DNA from 2 places in the Paenibacillus sp. Marseille-Q7038 genome. Region 2 is predicted to be linked to the other one. Evidence: riboswitches for the same ligand, from Rfam matches in the RefSeq annotation. Region 2 holds a riboswitch; the other holds the start of a gene.
What was found. A riboswitch is a leader RNA that binds a small molecule or an ion and turns the genes downstream of it on or off. The one in region 2 is predicted to bind cyclic di-GMP.
Positions count from the first base shown of each region.

Region 1: linked by a shared signal. The riboswitch ahead of ACWPWY_RS19620 (NPCBM/NEW2 domain-containing protein) and the one ahead of ACWPWY_RS04000 (hypothetical protein) in region 2 are both predicted to bind cyclic di-GMP.

Region 1 covers NZ_CBCOOM010000002.1:518,776-524,088, forward strand. The annotation lists gene ACWPWY_RS19610 (ATP-binding protein) at 1-117, shown strand, start outside; gene ACWPWY_RS19615 (DEAD/DEAH box helicase) at 181-1,626, opposite strand; cyclic di-GMP riboswitch class I at 1,906-1,991, shown strand; gene ACWPWY_RS19620 (NPCBM/NEW2 domain-containing protein) at 2,147-5,313, shown strand, end outside.
Region 2 covers NZ_CBCOOM010000001.1:817,969-823,281, forward strand. The annotation lists gene ade (adenine deaminase) at 1-1,133, shown strand, start outside; cyclic di-GMP riboswitch class I at 1,400-1,492, shown strand; gene ACWPWY_RS04000 (hypothetical protein) at 1,521-2,453, shown strand; gene ACWPWY_RS04005 (AraC family transcriptional regulator) at 2,518-3,429, opposite strand; gene yicI (alpha-xylosidase) at 3,630-5,313, shown strand, end outside.

The sequences.
Region 1 (5,313 bases), on a different contig from region 2:
ACACTCAATAAAGTGAAGGGTAACATCGAGGTATATAGTGAAAAGGGGAAGGGAACTACATTTCTATTAACGATACCCGCATCAACATCTGAAACATTTGATATGGATAAGAAATAGAAAAAGACGAAAGGAACGCATACAGCGACGCGTTTCTCTCGTCTTTTTTATATGGCTAAGGCTCTATTTATTTCCTTTACGGACTTTCAACTGCTTGCCTTTTATGGTTGTATCCTTCATCATCTCAAGCACCAGCGGTCCTTTGCCATTCAGAATTTCCACATCGGTTACATGATCGTGAATGGTAATAATACCAATATCGTCTGCAGTGATTCCATCGAGTTTCGCAATGGTTCCTACAAAGTCTACAGCTCTGAACTTTTTCTTCTTGCCGCCATTGAAGTTGAGCTTCATGATCTGATCATTTAACAGCTCACGTTTATTCTTCTTAAGTTCTGTACGAACACGTAATTTCTGTTCGAATTCTTCTCTGCGAAGGTCAACGGCTTCTTCGGAAGGAGCTTTGATCTTAGGAATCTCAAACCCAATATAGGCTTCAATATCCGCTAATCGTCTTCCGTCTCTAGGAGTAACGAAGGTAATCGCTTTTCCTGTCTTGCCTGCACGCCCCGTACGTCCTGTACGATGCACATAACTTTCTTTTTCCAGGGGGATGTCGTAGTTAATAACATGCGTGATATTCGTGATATCAATCCCTCTAGCTGCTACATCAGTAGCAATCAGGTAACGGAATTGACCTCTTCTGAAAGCATTCATAACTTCAAAACGTTCTTCTTGTTCCATACCGCCGTGAATCCGGTCGCATGGATATTCGAGCTCTGCAAGTTCTCTGAACAAGGAATCGACATGCTCCTGAGTACGGCAGAAAATAATACAGCTGTCCGGATTCTCAACTACAAGTACATTTTCTAGAAGAGCAAGTTTGTCTCCCTCTTGTACCTGAATAAGGGTATGTTCGATCGTTGATGTAGTAATCCCAGTTGCTTTAATTTCAATTTCGGTAGGACTGTTCATATACTTACGAGATAACTTGGCTACATCTTCTGGGAAAGTAGCAGAGAATAACATCGTAACTCGATCCTTCGGCAATGCCTGAATGATGGACTGAACTTGTTCAATAAAGCCCATGTTCAGCATTTCATCGGCTTCATCAATGACGAGATAAGCAATTCGGTCTAGCGCAAGTGTACCTCGTTCAATATGATCGAGTACGCGTCCAGGCGTACCTACCACCATGTGAGTACGTTGCTTTAATTCGGCCTTTTGCATATGAAACGGATGTTTCCCATAAAGCGGGGTAGCTTTGATCCGTTTGAAGCGACCAATATTCGTGATATCTTCCGTTACCTGTAGGGCAAGTTCGCGAGTTGGTGTCAGAATGAGAGCCTGCGGCTTATTTTCGTTCCATTCTACTTGCTCGCAAAGGGGAATGCCGTATGATGCGGTTTTACCGCTGCCTGTTTGTGATTTGGCTACCAAATCTTTATTTTGAAGTACGACAGGAATTACTTCCGATTGAACCTCTGTTGGCGTTTCATAACCTAAGCTATGAAGTGCTCTTATAATCTCTTCACTTAAAGGGTAATCTGTAAATTGCTTCTGACTCATTCTCAACCTCTTCTGCACTATATTTCATTTCGCATACATCTAGAATTTCGTTTCTAATCTAACGTGTATTTATATAGTATACTCTATTGTTTGATTTCTCTCTAATTCATCGCCACATTTCCTCCTATACAAGAAACAGATCTAGAGTCATATAAACTTTTGATAGGTGTAGTCCTTACGAATTAAAGATACGGGGACGAAAAAGAAATTACTTGCCTATTTTCAATCAAATTTAATGTTAATTACCTATATGTAAATCATACGATCCGTTCCGATAATAAAAGAGAACAGCAAACCTATGGAAACATGGGGACGCAAAGCCATAGGGACTACGGTTAGGAAACTACTGTCAGCCAGCTGCCAAAGAGTGTATTTCGCTTTTTGATATAAGATTGTATATGAATACAGAATTAATTTCTTATACTTTTTTGGATGCGTACAAGTTGCTCTTTAAGGGTAGCTTTTTTTGTGCGAATTTTGTGGGTTGGAGAAGTACATATATCACATCAGGAGGAAGAGTATGAAGAAAATAATAGTAATCGCTACATCAGCGGCAATGCTTCTCAGTGTGTTAAGTGAAACCAGTTATGTTATGGCAAGTGAAATGAAAAATTCCAAACTAGCAAAAATTGTAGCACAAAATGAGGTTGGTTTGGTAAGCAAAGCAGCCGTAATTCCTTTTGATTTATATGGACAAGAGGTCTTACCTACGTACAACAGTGTTTATAAAATGGATAATGCAAATATTACATCGATCACAAGTAATGGCGGTAACTACCCTGGTTCTCAAATTAATAAAGCCATTGATGGAGATATGAGTACTCAATGGGAAACCGGAAAGCCGAACAGTACAACGTTTACGAATGAGGTTGTATTTCAGCTAGATGAAATGACTACGTTAAATCGGATCGTGTATGCAGCTAGACAGGATAGCGCGAAAGGTAAAGGATTTGCACAAGAGTTTGAGATTTATGGATCGACTACAAACGAAGGCAGCAATTTCACATTAGTAACTACAGGGGAATACATAGGTTCGACAGGAAATGTTGTAGAAATTAAATTGGCCCCAACTTCGTTTAAGAGAATCAAATTTGTATTCAAAAAAGCAAATCAAAATTGGGCAAGTGCGGCTGAATTTTCTTTTTACAAAGAAGATCAGGTCAGAGATATCATGCATAATATTTTCACCGATGGAACGATGAGTGGGGTTATACCAGAGTATAACCAAATAGACAAACTGATTGCGCTGGAACAAGAAGCAAAAGGGCATCCGTTGTATGCTACTTATAAAGATCAGCTGGACCTGGCTAAAAAGCTGGTTAGCGGTGAAGTGGATTTGCAAGGGACATTGATAAAAGCCGAACAGCGCGGAGATATGAGAAAGCATGCACAGCAAAACCTGCGTATGAATTTCGGAACGAACAATCAGCCTACAGGTTTTGTTGCTAAGCCAGGCAGTACAATTACTGTTTATGTAGACGCGCCAAGCGGTAAAGTTCCTTCTCTAACCTTTACACAACAAGAAGGTTCATGGAATAGATGGTCGAGCAGCATATCGCTTAAACCTGGAAAGAACGTAATTACGGTGCCAACCATTTCACAAGATAGCTATAATCATGGAGTTGTTAAAGGCGGTACTATTTATCTTCAAAACCCATATACACCTGAAGAGCAGGGAGAAGCTCCGGTACTTCGTTTCGAAGGTGTAAAAAAGATTCCGATGATGACTTTGGATACAAAACCGGAACAGTTTAAAGAAGAGTTGATCGCATATAAAAAGAAAATAGATGAGGATGTAGCAGCTCATTCTAATGTGGCTGAACGCGAAGTAGTCGATGTTGTGGAAATGGTCAGCGACCATGTGATTTTTACAGGGACAGCTTCTGAGGCTTATAACCAGTTTATTACTAAAGGCAAAAATCCAATGGATACAGTTACTGGCTATGACGTATGGATGAAACAGATTTTCAAACATTACGGGCTAGATGGAAGCAGTGAGACGAACGATCCAATACGGATGCGTGAAAATATCCGTCTGATGCAGCCGTATGGTGCGATGTACGCAGCAGGGGATCATACGGGAATTCAAAATGGTACCGTTGCAACGATGCTGGCTGATTTTAGTAAGGTTGCTCCAGGATGGGGACTTAACCATGAAATCGGACACCGTCTTGCGATTGGAGAACGGGAGTACGGGGAAGTTACGAACAATATGGTATCCATGTTGATGTCAGTTGAAGCTCACAATATGAACAACAGCAATGCAATTGATAATCGCATTCCGTTTGAAACCATTTACAAATATGTTATTGAAGAAAATAAAGTTGTGATGAATGAACAAGGACTTGCTGCACAGCTCGGCGCTTACTGGCAATTGGAGCTTGCTCATCCAGGATACTGGACCCAACTGTCCAAGATGTACCGGGAACGGAAGGTTTCTCTTATAAACGGAGATATTTCGAAACAACAGTATTATGTAGAATTTTCTTCTGAACTCCTGGGCTATGACTTAAGCAGTTATTTTGCTAGACATGGCTTCACGGTAACAGATGAGACTAGAGAAAAAACAGCGAAATATCCAGAACCTAAGAAACTTTGGTACTTAAATAATTCCGTTCTTTATTATGAAGGTATAGGAATTGAAGATAAAGAGGTATCCGGGTCAGTAGAGGTCAATATTGCTGGTAATGCTACAGCAAAGACGAATACATTACACATGCGCATAGATGAGAGATATCAGAATGATATTTTAGGTTATGAAATTTATAGAGATGATATCCTGGTTGGTTTCACAAGCACAAGTCAATTTGTTGATTCAAGTGTAGATACAAGCGTCAACCATACCTATCAGATTATTGTATATGATAAAAAATTGAACCCATTAAACCCGGTTGAGGTAAAAGCGTTCAAACCTTCACTCTCGGTAGAAGATCAAGTAACCTTGAAATTAAACCAAACTTTTGATCCTATGGATTATGTAATAGCAGCAAACTATCAAGGAAAAGAGATAACAAGTGAAGTCGTTGTTAAATCGAGCGATGTCGATGTTACGAATAAAGGAAGCTATAAAGTTGTGTACGAAGTTCAAAGCGAAGGAACGACTTTGACGAAAACAGCAAATGTCATCGTAACGAGTAACTTCGAGTATGCTTCTGATCTGACTGCTGCTTCGGCAAAAGTGGGCTTTGGTCCGTTTAAGAAGGATACCGCACCTGATGGTAGCCCAATAACTCTTCTTAGACAAGGGCTTGCAGCGACATACACAAAAGGGATTGGGATACATGCTAACTCTGAAGTGATATACGATATTGAAGGCAAAGGGTATGACTTTTTCGAAAGTTACATTGGTATTGATTACGCTACAGATAGAACTAGGGCTTCGGCTTCATTTGAAGTTTATGTAGATGGTGAGAAGAAATATTCTAGTGATGTCATCAAAGTGAACTCGGAACATGAATTCATAAAAGTGCCGGTTACAGGGGCGAAAAAAGTTACATTTGTGACAACCGATGCAGGTGATAACAATACACAGGATCATACCGTATGGGCTGATGCTAAATTCACGACAGCTTCCAGTGCACCTGAACTTTCAATACCTAAATCCGTATCTACCAAAGTAGGCCAAGAAATGGTGATTCGTGCAGATTATTCGGCTGTTGATGCAGAAGATGGCGATATAACTTCCGA
Region 2 (5,313 bases):
TTCCAGTTTACGCTGCTGCAGGCGTTACCGGAGATCATGAATGTGTAACTAAGGAAGACGTACTAGAGCGGATTCGGCTTGGGATGTATGCCAAACTACGACAAGGATCTGCATGGCATGATGTTGCTGAAACAGTCAAAGCGGCAACAGAACTTGGTCTTGATACACGGCGTATGATGCTCGTTACAGATGATCGAAGTTCAGAGTCCTTACTCGAGGAAGGGCATATGAATTTTGTTGTTAGACATGCCATTTCTCAGGGTCTAAAGCCGATCACGGCTTTCCAGATGGCTACCATTAATACAGCCGAACGGTTTGGAGTTCAACGGGATGTAGGTTCGATTATCCCTGGATCTATTGCAGATATCATTCTGTTAAAGGGACGTCTCGCGGATGTAGACGTAGATACGACGATTGCCGCTGGGCAAGTGGTGGCACGTTCGGGAAAAATGGTTGCAGAATGGGAAGCTTATATATATCCTGAGGACGCGCTAGGTACAGTTCATCTTGCAGAACCGGTACGAACAGAAGATTTTCGTATTATGGCTCCGGTCACTGAGGGAGAAATCAAAGCAAGAATAATTCAAGTCACTGAGAACCACGTGGAAACAAAAGAAATATGGGAATACGTAGAAGTTGAGTCGGGGTTAGTGAAACTGAGTACCGCAAAGGATGTTTGTAAAATTGCCGTCATCGAAAGACATCATATGACGGGTGACAAATCCGTTGCACTTGTTTCAGGAGTTGGATTCCATGGCCCGGCAGCCATCGCAATGACGGTAGCTCATGACAGCCACAATTTGATGGTCATTGGCACAAATGATGAGCTAATGGCTGAAGCAGCTAATCGAGTAGCGACGATGCAGGGCGGAGTTGTAGTTATAACAGAAGAAGGGACGACCGAATTTCCACTGCAAATTGCAGGTCTAATGTCTACCGAACCATTTGAAGTGGTAGCATCGCAATCAGCAGGAATCAGTACAGCTTTACAAAGTGCGGGATGTAATCTTAACAATGCATTTATGACTCTATCTTTACTCGCGTTAGTAGTTATTCCTGAACTTCGCTTATCTGACAAAGGGCTTGTGCAGATCTCCGCGGATGGAATTAAGATTGTTTCCTTGTTTGAATAATATAAGTAGTTAACTTCCTGAATAGGTGAGCAGACATGTGTCTGCTCACCTATTTTTTGTTTTAATTTATGAAATAATAGTGTAATATACCTAAATGAGTCTAAAGGCCTATAATCAGATTGCGTATTTATTACGAAATATATAATATAAGGCTTTTGACCTTCCTTATAACACATAAAATGAGACTTTCGTATTTCTGTATTGGTTAAGACTAGTTCAATGTAATGAGTAAAGAGAAAAAGGCAGTGACTATTGGATAGTCGTGTATACACTGAGGGCAAATTTACCGAAAGGTAAAGACGCAAAGCCATAGGATCTAAAGTGAGTCTTAGGACTTACGATGATAGCCGGTTGCCGACGTGAAAAATCGAAGGAGTGTGCAGACATATGTGGAGAAAAAACAGCAGGAAATTAAGCGCCATCATCATGGCAACCGTTATCGCGTTCGTTCCGTGGGCAGGAACAATTGAAGAAGTTGAAGCTATTGGAGCGATCAAAGCTAACAAAGTTATCGAATCGATAACGGTTCCGGCAAGTCAAACCGCCACTTGGCTGTGGGATACAACGCAGATTAAAACAGCACCTGATTCTGTTCTATCCTTTGCTAAGGAGAATAACTTGAACGTTATATATTTACAAATTAATCGTGATGTGCCAATCCCTGATTATCATTCTTTTATACATAATGCATCGCTTGAAGGAATTAGAGTGGAAATTTTAGATGGACGACCTTCATGGGGACTTACCAAATCCAGACAAGGTTTAGTTGATTTTATTGATTGGATTGAGAACTACCAGAATGAAGCTAGTGAGACGGAGAAATTCTCCGGAATTCATGTCGACATTGAACCTCATGTTCTTCCTGAATGGAAAGAGAACCGTGACGAAGTAGTAAAGCAGTGGCAATCCAATGTAAACTATTTGACTAGTGAAGCTGAGCGTCTCAATATGGAGATCGGAGCAGATATTCCTTTTTGGCTTGATAACTATACAGTTCCTGATAAAGATATGAAAATAAGCAGCTGGATGATCCGACAGTATGATTCGGTTTCCATTATGGCTTATCGTGATAAAGCAAGTGCGATCTATGATGCAGCTTCGAGTGAACTGGCTGAAGCTTCTGCCCTTGGAAAAAAAGTATCCATAGCAGTAGAAACCAATAAAAGCAATGAAGGAGATTTCATTACTTTTTATGAAGAAGGTCCCGAGTATATGGCGGAACAGCTTGAACTACTTGAACAAAAAGCAAACATCCATAATTCTTATACCGGAATATCCATTCATGAATATGGCAGCTGGTTGAAGCTAGTGAGACGTTAATAAAATAAAGGTGCTAAGAGATCCCAACTGGATACTCTGGGCACCTTTTTCATATGTGATCTCATTATATCGTAATGGCTTCGATTGCGATTTGTTCATAGAAGAGTTTTCGATACTGGGAAGGAGTCAATTGTTTTTGTTTTTTGAAAAGAGTAATGAAATAACTGAGATTGTCGAATCCAACTTCGAGAGCAATATCAACTACTTTATAGTTTGTATTTTCAAGTAACTTACAGGCTTTCTGAATTCGATAGTGATTAATGTAGTCAATGGGGCTTTTCTGTACCATCTGTTTAAAAAAACGACAGAAATGTCCTTCGCTCATATTCAGGTGAGAGGCTAAATCTTTCAGTTTAATGTTTTCACTGTAGTGATCGTGTACATAACCTAAAGCGACTTTAATTCGATCAATTTTATCTGGACTGCCTGTAACCCCCGTAGCTTTATCGTCTAGTTGCATTTGTCCAAACATGTCAGCAAAGATCAGATATAAGTGAGCTTTTGTAGAAATTTCGAGCGTTCGGTTCTTTACCTCGTGATCATGCAAAATCCGGTGGATGTATTGAAGAGTCGAAGATCCCCACGCTGTGCTTTTCTTAATGTGACGCGGAGGAAGGAGTCTCTTTGTCAATAAAGGATCAAATAAACTCTCTTGTAGTGCATCATATGAAGGCCCGGATAACCATCTTGAATTAAATACAATGGCGGAAAAGACACAACGTTCGTCACCTAACAAATACCCAGCATGAATTTCTCCACTCCCCACAAAGATAGCGTCCCCTGCGGTAACCTCATAGATATTCATGTCTACATGAAATACAGCAGTGCCTTGTTCCATTAATATAATTTCCATTTCATCATGCCAGTGGCAATCAAGGATGCTGTCCCCATTCAGCTGGTCAACTTTTGGATAGACACTGACAGGAAATAACGAATGTCCATGGACACGATTTTCACGAAGCAATTCTTTGTTCATAGTGACTTTTCACACCTCTCTTTTTCACCTATTACATCCTTTATATTTGCAATCGCTTCCATTAATAGGTCAGAGTAGACAAATAAATATCGAAGAATCGCTATAAATATCATAATAGTGATACTATTCATCAAAATATCGTAAGAAAAAGACTGATTATATCAATATCATTATAGTATAACTGAAGGGGGTAAGAAACAATGAAATTTACAGACGGATTCTGGCTCGTACGCGAAGGGTATCAAATTCAGAACCCCACTGATATTCGCGACATTGTTCAAAAGGGAGATTCAATTACGGTACATGCAGCTACAAAACGTATTTTGGTAAAAGGGGATACATTAAATGGTACGCTGCTTAAAGCGACATATAGTTCACCGATGCCGAACGTAATTAAAGTTACTTTGAACCATCATAAAGGAAAAGTAGATCATGGTCCTGCTTTTGAAATTTTTAATCAAGATACAGACGTATCTATTCATAAAGATGAGCAAGGTGCAGTACTTCAAAGCGGTAAATTAAGTGTTCATGTGGATAAAACGAACGGATGGGATGTTCAGTTTCTGTACGATGGTAAGCGCATCACTGGAAGCGGAAGCAGAGCAGCTGGGTACATCACAGGTCCGAGTAAAGAAGCATATTTCCGTGAACAACTTGATCTGGGTGTAGGCGAGTATATATATGGACTTGGCGAACGTTTCACTCCATTTGTGAAAAATGGTCAAGTGGTAGATATTTGGAACGAAGACGGCGGTACAAGCAGTGAACAAGCGTATAAAAATATTCCTTTTTACCTATCTAATAAAGGATATGGTGTATTTGTAAACCATCCTGAGCGTGTCTCTTACGAGGTTGCTTCCGAAAATGTGTCCAAAGTACAATTCAGTGTCGAAGGCGAAACACTGGAGTACTTCATCATTGGCGGCGATAATCCAAAAGACGTGCTAAATAACTACACAACATTAACAGGTAAACCAGCGCTGCCGCCGGCTTGGACATTTGGTCTGTGGCTGACGACTTCCTTTACTACGGATTATGATGAAGCGACCGTAAATCATTTCGTTGATGGGATGGCAGAGAGAGACTTGCCGTTATCTGTATTCCATTTTGATTGTTTCTGGATGAAAGAATATCAGTGGTCTGATTTTGTATGGGATGAGGAAATGTTCCCAGATCCAGAAGGGATGATTCGCAGACTTAAAGATAAAGGTCTTAAAATTTGCGCTTGGATTAATCCTTATATTGCAGAAAAATCTTATCTTTTTGATGAAGGTATGGAAAATGGGTACTTGGTCAAAACCGCAGACGGCAGTGTGTGGCAATGGGACCTTTGGCAAGCAGGCATGGGACTTGTTGATTTCACGAATCCTGATGCAGTGGAATGGTATAAGAGCAAACTGTCTGTGCTCATTGACCAAGGCGTAGACTCTTTTAAAACGGACTTTGGTGAAAGAATTCCTACCGATGTAGTGTATTATGATGGATCAGATCCGGTGAAAATGCACAATTATTATACTCAGTTGTACAATAAAGCAGTATTTGAATTACTTGAAGAGAAATTAGGTAAAAATGAGGCAGCACTCTTTGCGCGTTCTGCAACAGCGGGTGGCCAGCAATTCCCTGTACACTGGGGTGGAGACTGCTCAGCAACCTACGAATCCATGGCGGAGTCCCTTCGAGGTGGTTTGTCTCTAGGTTTGTCTGGATTTGGATTCTGGAGTCATGATATCAGCGGCTTTGAAAACACGGCACCGGCAGATGTATATAAACGCTGGGTACAATTCGGATTATTATCTTCGCACAGCCGTCTGCATGGAAGTACTTCATACCGTGTACCTTGGTTGTTTGATGACGAGTCTGTAGATGTAGTTCGTGATTTCACGA